One region of the Pseudomonas sp. NIBRBAC000502773 genome, then DNA from elsewhere that is predicted to be linked to it. Evidence: riboswitches for the same ligand, from Rfam matches in the RefSeq annotation. Region 1 holds a riboswitch; each other region holds the start of a gene.

The links. Region 1 has a riboswitch for cobalamin ahead of NIBR502773_RS28335 (CbtB-domain containing protein). Riboswitches for the same ligand answer to the same signal wherever they lie in the genome.
Region 2: another riboswitch for cobalamin. It lies ahead of cobO (cob(I)yrinic acid a,c-diamide adenosyltransferase); the one in region 1 lies ahead of NIBR502773_RS28335 (CbtB-domain containing protein).
Region 3: another riboswitch for cobalamin. It lies ahead of NIBR502773_RS05675 (ABC transporter substrate-binding protein); the one in region 1 lies ahead of NIBR502773_RS28335 (CbtB-domain containing protein).

The regions. Positions count from the first base shown of each region.
Region 1 covers NZ_CP041189.1:6,180,584-6,186,097, reverse strand. The annotation lists gene cobN (cobaltochelatase subunit CobN) at 1-1,567, opposite strand, end outside; gene cobW (cobalamin biosynthesis protein CobW) at 1,571-2,632, opposite strand; cobalamin riboswitch at 2,725-2,925, opposite strand; gene NIBR502773_RS28340 (hypothetical protein) at 3,257-3,991, shown strand; cobalamin riboswitch at 4,070-4,275, shown strand; gene NIBR502773_RS28335 (CbtB-domain containing protein) at 4,372-4,560, shown strand; gene NIBR502773_RS28330 (CbtA family protein) at 4,572-5,276, shown strand; gene NIBR502773_RS28325 (cobalamin biosynthesis protein) at 5,273-5,514, shown strand, end outside.
Region 2 covers NZ_CP041189.1:1,552,827-1,558,340, reverse strand. The annotation lists gene NIBR502773_RS07060 (sorbosone dehydrogenase family protein) at 1-1,025, opposite strand, end outside; cobalamin riboswitch at 1,125-1,382, shown strand; gene cobO (cob(I)yrinic acid a,c-diamide adenosyltransferase) at 1,455-2,066, shown strand; gene NIBR502773_RS07050 (cobyrinate a,c-diamide synthase) at 2,063-3,412, shown strand; gene bluB (5,6-dimethylbenzimidazole synthase) at 3,409-4,059, shown strand; gene cbiB (adenosylcobinamide-phosphate synthase CbiB) at 4,056-4,964, shown strand; gene cobD (threonine-phosphate decarboxylase CobD) at 4,957-5,514, shown strand, end outside.
Region 3 covers NZ_CP041189.1:1,251,014-1,256,527, forward strand. The annotation lists gene NIBR502773_RS05650 (ATPase domain-containing protein) at 1-1,117, shown strand, start outside; gene NIBR502773_RS05655 (response regulator) at 1,141-1,497, shown strand; gene NIBR502773_RS05660 (protealysin inhibitor emfourin) at 1,500-1,805, opposite strand; gene NIBR502773_RS05665 (M4 family metallopeptidase) at 1,820-2,881, opposite strand; gene NIBR502773_RS05670 (DNA/RNA non-specific endonuclease) at 3,011-3,940, shown strand; cobalamin riboswitch at 3,977-4,171, shown strand; gene NIBR502773_RS05675 (ABC transporter substrate-binding protein) at 4,285-5,295, shown strand; gene NIBR502773_RS05680 (iron ABC transporter permease) at 5,292-5,514, shown strand, end outside.

The sequences.
Region 1 (5,514 bases):
GGTCATGGTACACCGCGCTGGCATCCACCTGGTAACCCCGGGCCGGCTGGATGCCGACGAAGGTCTGGCCCAGGCGCAGGCCGGCGATCATCAGGCGGCCGTCACGGAACATTGGATCGTTGTGCGGCGCGCCCCATCGCTCCAGCACCGCCTGGCGGTTGGATTCAGGCAAGCGATTGAACATCGCCTCGTAGTCGTCCAGGCCCAGGCTTTGATGACAGGGGCGCAGGTCGAGGCTGTCGAGGTCGTTGGTGACGCCGCCGAGCAGCTCATGGATCAGCGCGGTACCGCTTTCGGGTAGTTGCTCCGGCACCGGATAGCCTTCGGCTTGCAGGGCACGCAGGATATTCAGTGCGGCAGCCGGGGTGTCCAGGCCCACGCCATTACCGATACGACCATCGCGGGTCGGGTAGTTGGCAAGGATCAGGGCGATGCGTTTATCCCCATTCGGCACCCGTGCCAGCTCGACCCAACGGCGCGCCAGCTCGGCGACGAAATCCATGCGTTCGGGCGCTGCGCGGTAGCACACCACGTCCGACTGGCTGCGCTCGCTGCGCCAGGCCAGATCCTTGAAGCTGATCGGCCGGCTGATAATCCGCCCGTCCAACTCGGGCAAGGCAATGTGCATCGCCAGGTCGCGCGGGCCCAGGCCTTGCTCGCTGGCCTGCCAGCCCGGCTGGTTATCCTGGGCGCAGATCGCCTGGATCACCGGGATATTGCGGCGAAACGGCCGCAGATGCGGGGCTTCGGGGCTGGATTGGGCAAAACCGGTGGTGTTCAGGATCACCGCCGCGCCGACCTCATCCAGCAGGTCCTCGACCACCGTCAGGCAGCCGGGCTCTTTCAAACTGGCCACCGCCATCGGCAACGGGTTGAGGCCTGCCGCCTGCAAACGCTGGCAGAACACATCGATAAAACCGGTATTGGCCGCCTGCAAGTGGGAGCGGTAGAACAGCACCGCCGCCACGGGCCAATCCGCGTGCCAATCGGTCTGCCAGTCATTGAGGCGAGGGTTGGCTTTGTGCGGGTGATAGATCGCGGTGCGCGGCAAGGTCTGCGGCTCGGCCCACGGGTAATCGCGGTCCAGGTAGCCGCTGGCCAGGCAGCGGAAGAAATCCAGCGCGTTAGCGAGCCCGCCCTGGCGCAGGAAGTGCCACAGGCGGTCGCGTTGTTCGGCACTCACCGTGCTCAGGCCGCTGAGTTCCGGGTCCGGGCGGTCATCCCCCGGCACCAGGATCAGCGTAACGCCGCGCTCGGCCAGCTCCACCAGGCGCTCGATGCCGTAGCGCCAATAACCGATGCCGCCGTGCAGGGAAATCAGGATGACCTTGGCGTGGCGCAGCACTTCGTCCACGTACAGGTCGACCGATGCGTGGTTCTGCACCTGCATCGGGTTGGCGAGGCGCAGGCTGGGGTAATCCTCGGGCAACTGCTGGGCCGCTTCGGCCAGCAGCGCCAGGCTGGAATCGCCGCTGCACAGGATCACCAGTTCGGCGGGGGTTTGGCCAAGGTCGGCAATATTGTCGTCCGCGACGAAACCACCGGGCTGAGTCCTGAGCAGGTGCATGGGTTAAACGCTGAGGGCGGCGCGCAGTTGCGCTTCGAGGCCCGCCGCGTCCAGCTCTTGGCCGATCAGCACCAGCCGCGTGATGCGCGCTTCGTCGGCGCCCCAGGCACGGTCGAAGTGCTTGTCGAAACGCGTCCCCACACCCTGGATCAGCAGGCGCATCGGCTTGTTCGGGATGGCGGCGAAACCCTTGACCCGCAGGATGCCGTGCTGAACCACCAATTGGTTCAGGGCGTCGAGCAGCAGCGCTTCGTCGGCTTGGGGCAGGTCGATGGAGATGGAATCGAAGGCGTCGTGATCATGCTCGTCTTCACCTTCGTGGTGATGATCGTGGTGGCTATGGCGAGCGTCGATATGTTCTTCGGACCCCGCGCCCAGGCCGATCAACACGTCCAACGGCAGGCGACCGCTGCTGGCTTCGATGATCTTCACCGCCGGCGGCAGCTCTTCGGCGACTTCCAGGCGCACACGGGCCAGGTCTTCGGCGCTGATCAGGTCGGATTTATTGAGGATCACCAGGTCGGCGCTGGCCAACTGGTCGGCAAACAGCTCGTGCAGCGGCGATTCATGGTCCAGGTTCGGGTCGAGCTTGCGCTGGGCGTCGACCTGATCCGGGAACGCGGCAAAGGTGCCGGCGGCCACGGCCGGGCTGTCGACCACGGTGATGACCGCATCAACCGTGCAGGCGCTGCGGATTTCCGGCCACTGGAAGGCCTGTACCAAGGGTTTCGGCAGGGCCAGGCCCGAGGTTTCGATAAGGATATGGTCGAGGTCGCCGCGACGGGCGACGAGTTCGCGCATCACCGGGAAGAACTCCTCCTGCACCGTGCAGCACAGGCAGCCGTTGGCCAGCTCGTACACGCGGCCGTTGGCCTCTTCTTCGGTGCAACCGATGGAGCACTGCTTGAGGATCTCACCGTCGATGCCCAGTTCGCCGAATTCGTTGACGATCACCGCAATGCGACGACCCTGGGCGTTGTCGAGCATATGGCGCAGCAAGGTGGTCTTGCCCGAGCCGAGGAAGCCGGTAACGATGGTGACGGGGAGTTTGGCCAGTGTTTTCATCGGATGCCCTTTGGGGCGGGCATACGGGACGATAGGCACTGCGGCGGCGCGCAGAAGCGGATTTCGTCACCGGATCACCCCGCCCGGTTGAATTGGAAAATCGGTGGCGAGGCAGGTCTCCTGGCTTGGGGCTTGCGGGTCTTGCGACCGGCGCCGACTGCGCCTTCCCGCCGCAGTGGCAGTGGCGTGGCAGTCAGATAAACCCTTCACAGTTGCGGGGGCAGCCGCGGCTTTGACCGCGTTCCCTTCTTAGCTTCGACCTGGGCCGAAGAACCTCGAGGGTGCAAGGCTACGCAGTGAGTACGAGCGGGTCAATGTCGAAACGGCCAGACCGCCCGCTTGAACACTATACAGGGGTTGAAAACGGACGCCCATCATTAGGCGTTTGGTTCAGAATCTTTGATATCAGTGCAGACGGCAATAGTGAGCAACTTACGTAAAAGCTCGCCTTGAAGTCAGACTAATTATTTAGTCCATACGAATTAAATAAGCGCTGTAACTTAACGTAATCAGTTCCCAAATGAGTACAGGGAACAGAAATATCGAAAAACACCACACATCCTCGGAGCAGCTTTGCCAATAGACGAAGTTTAACGCTGCATAGCCAACTCGGATAAAAACACTATGGAATTTTCAATACGCACTCAACCTACTGCGCCCCTCCCTCCGGCATCGATCGAAGTGACTGGCAACGTTCCCCCCAAAACCGACTCTCTGCCCCTCGCAGCGGCACAAAAAAAATCATCAGACATCACGTTTTTAGAGAACCACAGCAACCCGATGCTGGCCAAAGAACTGTTGCACCATTTCCGCGACCTGGAAGGCCCGGACGGTAAGGCACGCAACAGCTTTCGCTTGACCGACCTCAAAAAGATGGCGGCAGGCAAACTACACGACGGACGAGATGCCAAACAAGAGCAAATAGAGCTTGCGAAGGAGGTCATCAGCCGCCCAGACCTAATGACGTCACTCTTTCCACAAACACCTGGAGTGCACTACGGCGAGGCGACCTGGAACAATGTCGCTATTATCGCTGAAGACTTCAAAAGTCTTAGCGATGGGTCTTTGCTGGGGCAAGTTAGAGTTTATTTTCGCGAGTTCGCCGAAGGTGCTAACGATGAATATGTAAACTTTAACGAACTGCGAGAGGCTGCACGCGAAATACGGAGCACTAGAGATTTCTCCTACAATGCAACAGCCGTTGCCAAAGAACTTCTTAATCGACCTTACCTGCTTCGTCAGTTGGATATAATACCCGGCGCGTTCTTGCATACAACCAAACCAGACGACAGGTTTAGTTTGTCCAATATTACGTACGCACGCATGGCGGCCTCTTACTCGCCCCGTCGCCCTGCCTGATCAACATCCACTGGAACGCCTGCCGTAAACTGCGGGGCGCCAGTCGTCTATTTGACGCCCGCCCACTGCCCATGCTCTCCTACACATCTTGTTTCGGGTGCCCTTCACAGGGTGAAACGGGAAACCGGTGAGTCATAGCCTTATGACGAGTCCGGTGCTGCCCCCGCAACGGTAAGCGAGTGAAGCGTCAGATCCACTGTGCCTGTACGGCATGGGAAGGCGACGTTTTGTAGACCCAGTGTCCCTCGCAAGCCCGGAGACCGGCCCGAATAACATCGAATAACAAACCCGCGGTGGGCGGGCGCTGTTAAAACCCTGCGTGCCTGGCTCGCGGGGTTTGCATGCGCTCGTGTCACCCTGACACCTGAAAGGGACGCGCCATGTCGATCATCAGCAGCACCTCGCACACCGCCAGCAGCTCCGCCACCCTCAGCCAACGCCTGACCGCCGCCATCGGCGCGTCGATCCTTGGCGCGTGCCTGGTGTATTTCGCCGGTTTCTCGCACATCGAGGCGGTGCACAACGCTGCCCACGATACCCGCCACAGCGCCGCGTTCCCGTGCCACTGAGGCCTGCCGACATGATCAAGCGTATTGCGCAAACCGCAGGGTTCACCGGCCTGCTCGCCGCCCTGCTGCTGACCCTGCTGCAAAGCTTCTGGGTCGCTCCGCTGATTCTGCAGGCGGAAACCTTTGAAAAAGCCCCGGCCGCGACTGAAGTGGCCCATGAACATGCTGCTGGCGCCGCCGCACACACCCACGACGCCGAAGCCTGGGAGCCGGAAGACGGCTGGCAGCGTGTGCTGTCGACCACCGGCGGCAACCTGGTGGTGGCCGTCGGCTTCGCCCTGATGCTGGCCGGCCTCTATACCCTGCGCGCACCGACCCGCACGGCCCAAGGCTTGCTGTGGGGCCTGGCCGGCTACGCGACCTTTGTGCTGGCGCCCACCCTGGGCCTGCCACCGGAGCTGCCGGGCACTGCCGCCGCCGACCTGGCACAACGGCAGATCTGGTGGATCGGCACCGCTGCCTCGACGGCTGTGGGTATTGCCCTGATCGTGTTTGGTCGCAACTGGCTGCTGAAAGTCCTGGGCGTGGCGATCCTGGTGGTGCCGCATGTGATCGGTGCACCGCAGCCGGAAACCCATTCGATGCTGGCGCCGGAAGCCCTCGAAGCGCAGTTCAAGATCGCTTCGCAGTTGACCAACGTGGCGTTCTGGCTGGCCCTTGGCCTGATCAGTGCCTGGTTGTTCCGCCGCAACCGCGACGATCAATACTCGGCATGACCCTGGTGGTCGGCCTGGGTTGCCAGCGGGGTTGTGATGTCGACACCCTGCTGGGCCTGTTGGACAGCGCCCTGGCCGAGGGCGGGATCGAGCGCCAGCGTGTCACGGCACTGGCCAGCATCGACCGTAAACAGGACGAGCCAGGGTTACTCGCCCTGGCCCGACTGCTCGACCTGCCCTTGCAATGCTTCAACGCCGGGCAACTGGCCGTTTACGAAGACCGGCTGAGCCACAAATC
Region 2 (5,514 bases), 2.1 Mb from region 1:
CCCAAAGACGCGGTGTGCGGCCCTACCGCATAGTCCGGCACGATTGCCTTGGCCACCAGGTCCAGGTTCTGCGGCGTGACGCGTACATCCACATGCTGGCCGTAATAGCTGAAGGGCCAGCCATAGAACCCGCCATCCTTGACCGAGGTGATGTAGTCCGGCACCAGGTCGCTGCCGATCTCGTCGCGCTCGTTTACCGCGGTCCATAGCTTGCCGCTCTGGGGTTCCCAGGCCATGCCGTTAGGGTTGCGCAGGCCGGAAGCGAAAATGCGCTGCTGGCCGCTGGCGCGATCCACTTCCCAGATAGCCGCCCGGCCCTGTTCCGCCTCAAGACCGTTCTCACCGACGTTGCTGTTGGAGCCGACACTCACGTACAGCTTGCTGCCGTCCTTGCTGGCGATCACGTTCTTGGTCCAGTGGTGATTCAGGGGCCCGCCCGGCAGGTCGACCACCTTGGTGCCAGGTGCCTTGATCGCGGTTTCGCCCGCTTGATAGGGGAAGCGCAGCAGCTTGTCCGAATCGGCCACGTACAGGTCATTGCCGACCAGTGTCATACCGAAGGGCGAATTGAGGTTTTCCAGGAACACCGTACGGGTCTCGGCAACGCCATCGTGATCGGCGTCGCGCAGCAGGGTAATGCGATTGGGGCTCGGCACCCCGGCACCGGCGCGGCCCATGACCTTCTCCATGACCCAGCCGCGAATGCCCTTGGAATCATCCGGCTTGGGCGGCGCATTGGTTTCTGCCACCAGCACATCGCCGTTGGGCAGCACATACAGCCAGCGCGGGTGATCCAGGCCTTCGGCGAACGCCGCCACTTGGGTGCCGGCCGCTGCCGTTGGCTTCACGCCCTGCGGCCAACCGATAGCGGGGGCGATGTTCACCGTGGGAATCAGGGTTTTGTTCGGCTCCGGTAGCTGCGGCGACGGCCCGGTGCCGTCGGACACCTGCAGGGTGGAGCTTTCACCGCAGGCCGCAAGGGTGCCGGCGAGCATGATGAGTAGGGCGAGTCTGGTTTTATGCATGGTGTTCTCCTTGATACCTGTAAGGGTAGAGGAGGGCGCTGGTGCGATGGTTCAAGTGCAAGGCCAGCTTTAATTGACGCTCCACCCCCAACCCACTAACCTTCGCGGCTTGTTCCAGGTGCTCTGTGACCCATGGGTCGACCGAGTGAAACAGGGAAGCCGGTGAGCGAGCGCACTTGTACACAGTGCTGCCGCGATTCCGGCGCTGCCCCCGCAACGGTAAATGAGTCAAGACGGTGCCTTTTGCCACTGTATCGCCCGCGATATGGGAAGGCGCGCCGTCGGCGTGTTCGCTCTGTCGATGAGCCAGCGCACCACTCATGAGCCCGGAGACCGGCCTGGATCATCCAACAGCATCACGGTGGGCGATGCTTGGCTGTCTGTTTTTTCCTGCCTGCCGTTTTTGTCCAGCCCCAATGGAGAGCTGCCATGACCGATACCCCCGACCGCGACGAACGCCACCTGGCGCGCATGCTGCGCAAAAAAGCCGTGATCGACGAGCGCATCGCCAATTCCCCCAATGAGTGTGGCTTGCTGCTGGTGCTGACCGGCAACGGCAAAGGCAAGAGCAGCTCGGCATTCGGCATGCTCGCGCGCGCCATGGGCCACGGCATGCAGTGCGGTGTGGTGCAGTTCATCAAGGGGCGCAACAGCACCGGTGAGGAGTTGTTCTTCCGCCGCTTCCCCGAGCAAGTGCGTTTCCACGTGATGGGCGAAGGCTTCACCTGGGAGACCCAGGACCGCCAGCGCGATATCGCCGCCGCCGAAGCCGCCTGGGCCGTGTCCCGCGAACTGCTGCAAGACCCGCGCATCGGCCTGGTGGTGCTGGATGAGCTGAACATTGCCCTCAAGCATGGTTACCTCGACTTGGACCAGGTCCTCAGCGACCTGCAAGCGCGTCCGCCGATGCAGCACGTGGTCGTCACCGGCCGTGGCGCCAAGCCTGAATTGATCGAAATGGGCGACACCGTCACTGAAATGGGCATGCTCAAGCACGCGTTCCAGGCCGGTATCAAGGCACAGAAGGGCGTCGAACTTTGAATCAGCCCCGTCACTGCCCGGCCGTCCTGATCGCCGCACCGGCGTCCGGCCAAGGCAAAACCACCGTCACCGCCGCGCTGGCCCGTTTGCACCGCAACCTGGGGCGCAGGGTACGCGTGTTCAAATGCGGCCCGGATTTCCTGGACCCGATGATCCACGAGCGCGCCAGCGGTGCGCCGGTGTATCAATTGGACATGTGGATGGTGGGCGAGCAGGAAAGTCGTCGGCTGCTGTGGGAAGCGGCGGGTGAGGCCGACCTGATCCTGATCGAAGGCGTGATGGGCCTGTTCGATGGCACACCGTCCAGCGCCGACCTGGCGCGGCATTTCGGCGTGCCGGTGCTCGGTGTGATCGACGGCACCGCCATGGCCCAGACCTTTGGCGCCCTGGCCCTGGGCCTGGCGCGTTATCAGCCGGACCTGCCGTTTGCCGGGGTACTGGCCAACCGCGTCGGCACCCTGCGCCATGCGCAGTTGCTGGAAGGCAGCCTCACCGAAGGCTTGCGTTGGTATGGCGCCCTGTCCCGCGAAACCGGAATCGAACTGCCCAGCCGCCATTTGGGCCTGGTGCAGGCCAGCGAGCTGAATGACCTCGACGTGCGCCTGGACGCCGCCGCCCAGGCCCTGGGCAGCAGCTGCGAAGTCGCATTGCCGCCACCGGTGACCTTCGCCGCGCCGGAAGTGATCGAGGCCGAGCCGTTGCTGGCCGGTGTGCGCATTGCGGTGGCCCGTGACGAAGCCTTCGCCTTCACCTATGGCGCCAGCCTCGACCTGCTGCGGGCGATGGGGGCCGAACTGACGTTTTTCTCGCCGATCCATGATCTCCAACTGCCCGAGGCCGACAGCCTGTACTTGCCCGGCGGTTACCCGGAATTGCACCACCAGGCGCTGTCGCAAAACACGCCGATGCTTGACGCCATTCGTAACCATCATGCCGCCGGCAAACCCTTGCTCGCCGAGTGTGGCGGCATGCTCTACCTGTTGGATTCGCTTACCGATGTCGACGGCACCCGCGCCGAGCTGGTCGGCCTGCTGCAAGGCGATGCGGTGATGCAAAAGAAACTCGCGGCCCTGGCCCTGCAAAGTGTCGAGCTGCCGGAAGGCGTGCTGCGCGGGCACACGTATCACCATTCCCTGACCAGCACCGAGTGCCAGCCGATTGCCCGTGGCCTGAGCCCGAACGGTGGGCGCGGTGCCGAAGCGGTGTTCCGGCAGGGGCGGATGACGGCCTCTTACGTGCACTTCTATTTTCCGTCGAATCCGACGGCGGTAGCCGCGTTGTTTGCCCCGGACCGAGCTGAAACCCCATCCACTGTGGGAGGGGGCTTGCCCCCGATAGGGCCATGACCGACAACGCTTTCCCCCAGGCCGACCGCGACGCCGTCTACCGCGCCATCGCCGAACGCCGCGACATGCGCCACTTCAGCGGCGGCAGTGTCGCCCCCGAATTGCTGCATCGCCTGCTCCAGGCCGCGCACCAGGCGCCCAGTGTCGGCCTGATGCAGCCCTGGCGGTTTATCCGCATCAGCGACCGCGCGTTGCGCAGCCAGATTCAACAGTTGGTGGAAGAAGAACGCGTGCGCACCGCCGAGGCGTTGGGCGAGCGCTCCGATGCGTTCATGAAGCTCAAGGTCGAAGGCATCCACGACTGCGCCGAAGTGCTGGTGGCGGCGTTGATGGATGATCGCGAGCGCCACATCTTCGGGCGGCGCACCTTGCCGGAGATGGACCTGGCGTCGCTGTCCTGTGCGATCCAGAACCTGTGGCTGGCGGCGCGGGTCGAGGGGCTGGGCATGGGCTGGGTCTCGCTGTTCGACCCCCAGGCCCTGGCCGACCTGCTGGGCCTGCCGCCCGGTGCGAAACCCCTGGCGGTCTTGTGCCTGGGGCCGGTGACGGAGTTTTACCCGGCACCGATGTTGCAGCTCGAAGGCTGGACCGAGCCTCGGCCGTTGAGTGACATGGTGTATGAAAATGCGTGGGGAGTGAGTCAATGAGTGTGGCCTTGCTGTGTGTCGCTGCGGTGGCGTTGGATGCGCTGCTGGGCGAGCCCAGGCGCTGGCATCCGCTGGTGGCGTTCGGCAATTTTGCCGGGCGCATCGAGCAGCGTTTCAACAGCGGTGGCCGGGGCTGGCGCAGCCATGGCGTGACCGCGTGGGTTATCGCCGTGGTGCCGTTGACCCTGCTGGCCACCGCGTTGTCGTGGGCGCCGTATATCGGCTGGGTCCTGGAGATCCTCGCGTTGTACTGCGCCCTCGGCATGCGCAGCCTCGGCGAGCATGTGATCCCGGTGGCCCAGGCCCTGCGCAGCGAGGACCTCGACGCGGCTCGCACACGGGTGAGCTACCTGGTCAGCCGCCAGACCAGTGAACTGGACCGCACCGAAGTCGCCCGCGCCGCCACCGAATCGGTGCTGGAAAACGGCAGCGATGCGGTGTTTGCCGCGCTGTTCTGGTTTGTCGTCGCCGGTGTGCCGGGCGTGGTGCTCTACCGCCTGAGCAATACGCTCGACGCCATGTGGGGCTATCGCAACGAACGCTTCGAGCGCTTCGGTTGGGCCGCGGCCAAGATCGACGATGTACTCAACTATGTGCCTGCACGCCTGGTGGCCTTGACCTACGCCGTGCTGGGCAAAACCCGCCTGGCCCTCAAATGCTGGCGCACCCAGGGGCCGACCTGGGACAGCCCCAATGCCGGGCCGGTGATGGCATCCGGCGCTGGCGCGTTGGGCGTTGAGCTGGGTGGCGCCGCGATTTACCACGGCGAGGTGCACCAGCGTCCGCCACTGGGCGAAGGCCCGGCGGCGGATGCCGACTCTATCGACCGCGGCTGGCAACTGGTGCAGCGCGGCGTATGGTTGTGGTTGCTGATTCTCTGCGTGGGGGGGCAATTTTATGCTTGAGCACGGTGGCCGGCTGCGCAAGGCGGCGATTCAGTACGGAATTGCCGAAGCCGATTGGCTGGACCTGTCCAGCGGCCTTGCACCCTGGCCATGGCCGATCCCGGAGATTCCGCTGCGGGCCTGGGCGCGCTTGCCGGAGTCCGACGACGGCCTGGAACAGGCGGCCAGCGAGTATTACGGCGCCGCGCATCTGCTGCCGGTGCCCGGCTCCCAGGCGGCGATTCAGTTGCTGCCGCGCTTGCGCCGTGCCGGCAAGGTCGGCGTGCTGTCGCCGTGCTACGCCGAACATGCCGAGGCCTGGCGGCGTGCCGGTTACGTGGTGCGTGAAGTGCAGGAGCAGGAAGTCGACTTCTTCCTCGACGTCCTTGACGTGCTGGTGGTGGTCAATCCCAATAACCCCACCGGATTGAGCCTGGCCCCGCAACGCCTGCTGGATTGGCACGCAAGGCTGGCCCAGCGCGGCGGCTGGCTGGTGGTGGACGAAGCGTTCATGGATGTCACCCCGCAGTTGAGCCTGGCGAGCCAGGCCCATCAGGTCGGCCTGATTGTG
Region 3 (5,514 bases), 1.8 Mb from region 1:
CAGGCGTGAGATCAGCAGGCAGAGGGCCACTGTCATGGTGGTGGACGGCTTGTTGAACGCGCGTTCCAAGGCCGACTCGCCGATCGACACGAAAAAATTCATTTCCGAACTGCAAGGGCATGCCGCCTTCGCCGGTTGCACGGTGTTGTTCCTCACCAGCTCACGCCTGGATGACGGCAGCCCCGAGCACACCATGGTCGATGGCGTGATCGAAATGGGCGAGGAACTGTTCGGCACCCGTTCCGTGCGCCGTATCCAGTTGCGCAAGACCCGCGGCAGCGGCGCGCTCACCGGCCTGCACGAGTGTGAAATCAACGACGACGGCCTGGTGGTGTACCCCCGCCTGGAAAGCCTCTATGGCCGGCCGTCCGCGCCCGACAGCGCCGACCTGACGCGCATCGCCAGCGGTATCGACTCGTTGGACGGCATCCTCGGCGGCGGGCTGCACAGTTCCAGCGTGACCCTGGTCATGGGGCCGTCGGGCATCGGCAAGACCACCCTGGGCCTCAAGTTCCTCTCGGAATCGACGGTAGACGCCCCCGGCCTGCACTTCGGCTTCTACGAAAGCCCTCAGCGCCTGCGGCTCAAAGGCCAATCCCTGGGCATCGATATCCAGAAGATGGAAGACAGCGGCGCACTGACCATCGCCTGGCAGCCCACCACCGAAGGCCTGCTGGACGGGCTTGGCGCGCGATTGCTGCGCCTGGTCGAGGAAAAGGGCATCAAGCGCCTGTTCATCGACAGCTTGAGCGGCATGACCCGCGTCTCCAACAACCCGGCACGGATCACCGATTTCTACAGCGCACTGATGAACGAACTGCGCGCCAGGGGCGTCACGGTCTTCGCCACGTGGGAGATGCATGATCTGTTCGGCGCGGAGGTCACTTCCCCCGCGTCTGAACTGTCGAGCATTGCCGACAACCTCATGCTTATGCGTTTCTTCGAGATTCAGTCTGAACTTAGAAGGACGCTTTCCATTCTTAAGGTCAGAGACAGCTTTTATGACCCCTCATTATTGGAGGTGGTGATCCGTGACCAAGCCGTTGACTTAAGAAAGGTTTCAACAAATGCCCCCTCAGTTGCATCCAATTCAGCGCTGCCTGGTTCAGCTTTTTAAGTCTTTGGGTAGGTTGAATTGACATGGCCACCATCCTGGTCGTCGATGACGAGTACTTGATCGCCGATATCCTTGCCTATGCACTGGAAGATGAGGGGTTCATGGTCGTCACAGCTGGCAATGGGAAAAAGGCGCTGGAGGTGCTGGAGCGAGAACGGCCGTCGCTGATCATCACCGACTTCATGATGCCGGTGATGGACGGTGAGGAGTTCGCCGAAGCGGTCCGTGCACTGCCGGCCGTCAAGCACCTGCCGATTATCCTGATCAGCGGCGCGCAGGCCCATATCGGCATGCAGCGCTCAGACCTGTTCGATGCGGTGCTGGACAAGCCGTTCGACATCGACAAGCTCATTACCAAGGTGAAGGAACTGCTGGGGTGACCTCAACTGCGGATATGCCGGCGCACACACTGCACCAGCCCATCCAGCGCCTGTGACTTCACCGGCGCGAGCACGCACACCGTATGTTCCTGCTGGCCTTCCTTCACGGTCAGGGTGTAGTGCACCTGGCCCGGGTTTCCGGGCTCTGGCGTGGTGCTCTGCGGCAACTGAAAGAAGTTTGAAGCCTCGATCAGTTGCCGCAACTCCTGCTGGTCCGGCTCGGGCAACGTGTTCAACTCCACCGTACGAGGCTGGGTCAAACCCGGAAAAAACGCCGGCCCGCCGTTTTCCTTGATCGAAATTTGCATGGCTGTTCCTCACGTCAGACGTTAATGCCAACCGCTTTCCAGCCCTCCTTGACCGCCTTGTGCTCATCCTTATTCGCGCCGTAGAGACGACCGGCGATATCGTAGGTTATACGCGCAAAACGTAAAAACCCCGAGTTTGGCCGCAACCGCGCATCGCGCAGCGCGTCATACCAGATACGTCCTGCGCGCTCCCAGGCAAACCCGCCAATCCGGGTCGCCACCTGATAGAACGCATGGTTGGGAATGCCGGAATTGATATGCACCCCGCCATTGTCCTCGTAGGTCTGGACAAAATCATCCATATGCCCTGGTTGGGGGTCCTTGCCCAGCAGCTTGTCATCGAACGCGGTGCCGGGGGCCTTCATCGAACGCAGGGCGACGCCTTTGATCTTCTTGGTGAACAACCCTTTGCCGATCAGCCAATCGGCGTCTTCGGCGGTTTGCTTCAACGCATACTGCTTGATCAGTGAGCCGAACACGTCCGAGAGTGACTCGTTCAGCGCGCCGGATTGATTGAAATACATCAGCTTGGCCTCGTCCTCGGTGACGCCGTGGGCCAATTCATGGCCAATCACATCGAGGGCCACCGTGAAGCGGTTGAACAACTGCCCATCGCCGTCGCCAAACACCATCTGGGTCGAGTTCCAGAACGCATTGTTATAGTTCTGGCCAAAGTGCACGGTGGCATCCAGGGCCATGCCGGCGTCATCAATGGAGTTGCGGTCGAACACCTCTTCGAAAAAATCGAACGTGGCACCCAAGCCGTCATAGGCTTCGTCCACGGCGGCGTCGCCACTGGCGGGCTGGCCTTCACCGCGGACCAGCTTGCCCGGCAGGCTGTCGGTGCCTTCGGCGCTGTAGATCGAGCGCCGTTTGCCGGCACCCATGACCAGGGCCATGTGGGCCGGCCCCTTGGCGGGCACTGCGACCATGCGCAGCGAACGGAACGTGCTGTCCTTGGCGCGGGTGCGCAGCGCGATGTCGCGCTGGGCCTTATCACCGTGACGCGCGATCTGGTCGAGCATGTACGGTGGGATCAGGCAGAAAATCGGGTTGCGGTGGTGGCGATCACACATTAGCTGGCTCCCTGTTGGCATATGGTGTAGCTCCGGTAACCGTTTGAGGATAGCCCCCCAGGGTTAACCCGTGTCATCAATTGTCATCAATCTATGTTGCAGTCGTGTTTATCCAAGGAGGACTTACCCATGCCAGCCCGCAAAGCCAAAATCGATCTTGCGCACCGCCCACGACTCGCCGATCTGCGCCCGTTGATCGCGACCAATCCCACCCTGATGGAAGCCCGGGCGGCGACGCCCCGTGTCACCGCGGCCAAGGACCTACAGGACCGACGCGGCTACGCCGAGGATTTTCTCAGCAGCTTCGCGGTGCCCTGGCCCACCGCCGCTGAGGCATTGGCGGACGACGTCCAACCGCTGCGCCTGGACTACACGCATTTCTCGGTGACGATGTCCCGTTCCCGACGACTGGCGCTCTACGTGGGCGTCAATATCGATGGCGGGCAGCATGTGGAGATAGTCCGCAGCAACGACACCTGGGCCTACGATGGGCGCCTGCCGATCAGCGCCCAGGTTGGTGAAGAGCTCTATGCCAGCAATGGCCTGGACCGCGGCCACCTGGTACGGCGCCAGGATCCCAACTGGGGCGACGCGGCAAACACCGCCAACCTCGACACCTTCCACTTCACCAACTGCTCGCCGCAGATGAGCGGGTTCAACCAGAAGACCTGGCTTGAACTGGAGGACTACATCCTCAATAACACGCAACGTTGGAAAGCCCGGGCCACGGTGTTCAGCGGCCCGGTGTTCGCCGACGACGACCGCCTTTACCGTGGTATCAGAATCCCCAAGGCGTTCTGGAAAGTGGTGGCCTACCTCAGCGATGACGGCAAGCCCTCCGCCAGCGCCTACATGATCGACCAAAGCCGCGAGCTGGGTCAGCTCGACCTGATGTTCGGCCAGGTCAGGACCTACCAGCGCAGCGTGATCCAGATCGAACAATTGACCGGTATCCGCTTCGCCAACCTGGCGGACTACGACGGTTTCAGCAACGAAGAGCGCGCCACGGGCACGCGAATTGAAGCGCTGATCCGCGGCCCCGAGGATATTCGTCTCTGACCGGGCGCCCTTCGGGCTGTATCGCCTGGCCCTAATCAACTACCATACCGCGCCGGTTCCCGAACGGGACTAATAGGGAATCCGAAGCGCGGTACACCGCGTCAATCGGAACTGCCCCCGCAACTGTAGGTGCCGAGCCTGCTCCCCACTGCCACTGGACCGCGTCCGGGAAGGCCGGAGCGTGGCGACGACGCATCAGTCAGGAGACCTGCCGGCCCAGTAATCACTAACCGGCGGGGTGTCCGGGAAGGACCTCCTTGCCTGCCCGTTCGGCAGCGTTCGAGGGCGTATTTCCGAACCGTACCTCCCCTGTTTCCACGTACGGTTCACACGGAGATCGCCTCATGCTGCCACGCGTTACCGCCCTGATCAGCGGCCTGGGTTTCTGCGCCCTGGCCCACGCCGCCCCCACGCATTACCCGCTGACCCTGGAAAACTGCGGCAGCACCCTTACTTTCCCGCAGGCGCCCGCGCGCAGCGTGACCATCGGCCAGGCCGCCACCGAAATGCTCTATGCCCTCGGCGTGGCTGACCGCGTGGTAGGCACCTCGCTGTGGTTCAACAGCGTGTTGCCGCAGTTCAAGGCGCAGAACGACCGCATCGAGCGCCTGGCCAACAACGAGCCCAGCTTCGAAGCGGTGATCGCCAAGCGCCCGCAACTGGTGGCCGCCGAGCTGGAATGGGTGGTAGGCCCGCAAGGCGTGGTCGGCACCCGCGAGCAGTTTCACGAACTGAAGATTCCCACCTACCTGCTGCCCTCCGACTGCGAAGGCAAGGACAACCTGGTGGGCGCCGACGGCACGCGGCTGGAGCCTTTCCGTATCGAGACCATCTACAAGAGCATCCGCCAGCTGGCGCAGATTTTCGATGTACAGGATCGCGGCCAACAGTTGAACGATGAACTCCAGGCGCGCCTGGCCAAATCCGTGGCCACCGTGCAGAGCAAAGGCCTCAAGCAGGCCAGCGCGCTGGTGTGGTTCTCCAGCGCCGAACTGGCCAGCGACCCCTACGTGGCCGGCCACAAGGGCATTCCGGAGTTCATGCTCGAAACCCTCGGTTTGCACAACGTGGTGCAATCCGATGAAGAATGGCCCGCCGTCGGCTGGGAAACCCTCGCCAAGGCCAACCCGACCTTCCTGGTAATCGCCCGCATGGACCGCCGCCGCTACCCCGCCGATGACCATGAAAAGAAACTCGCCTTCCTGCGCAGCGACCCGGTCACGCGCAACATGGACGCGGTGAAAAACAACCGCATCATCATCCTCGACGCTCTCGCGCTGCAGGCCAGCATCCGCATGTTCGACGGCCTTGAACACCTGGCCACGGCCATCGACGGCTACGACCTGCCGCAATGATCCGGACCTTACTCGCCCTGGCGCTATTGCTGATCGCCGTGCTCGCCGGCGTGGCCATCGGCGAAACCGCCATCTCGCCGCAGGTGGTGCTACAGGTGCTCGCCAACAAACTGTGGGCGGCCGGTTACGTGCTGGACCCGATCGATGAAGGCGTGGTGTGGAACTACCGCCTCACCCGTGCCCTGGTGGCCGCCGCCTGCGGTGCGGGGCTGGCCACCT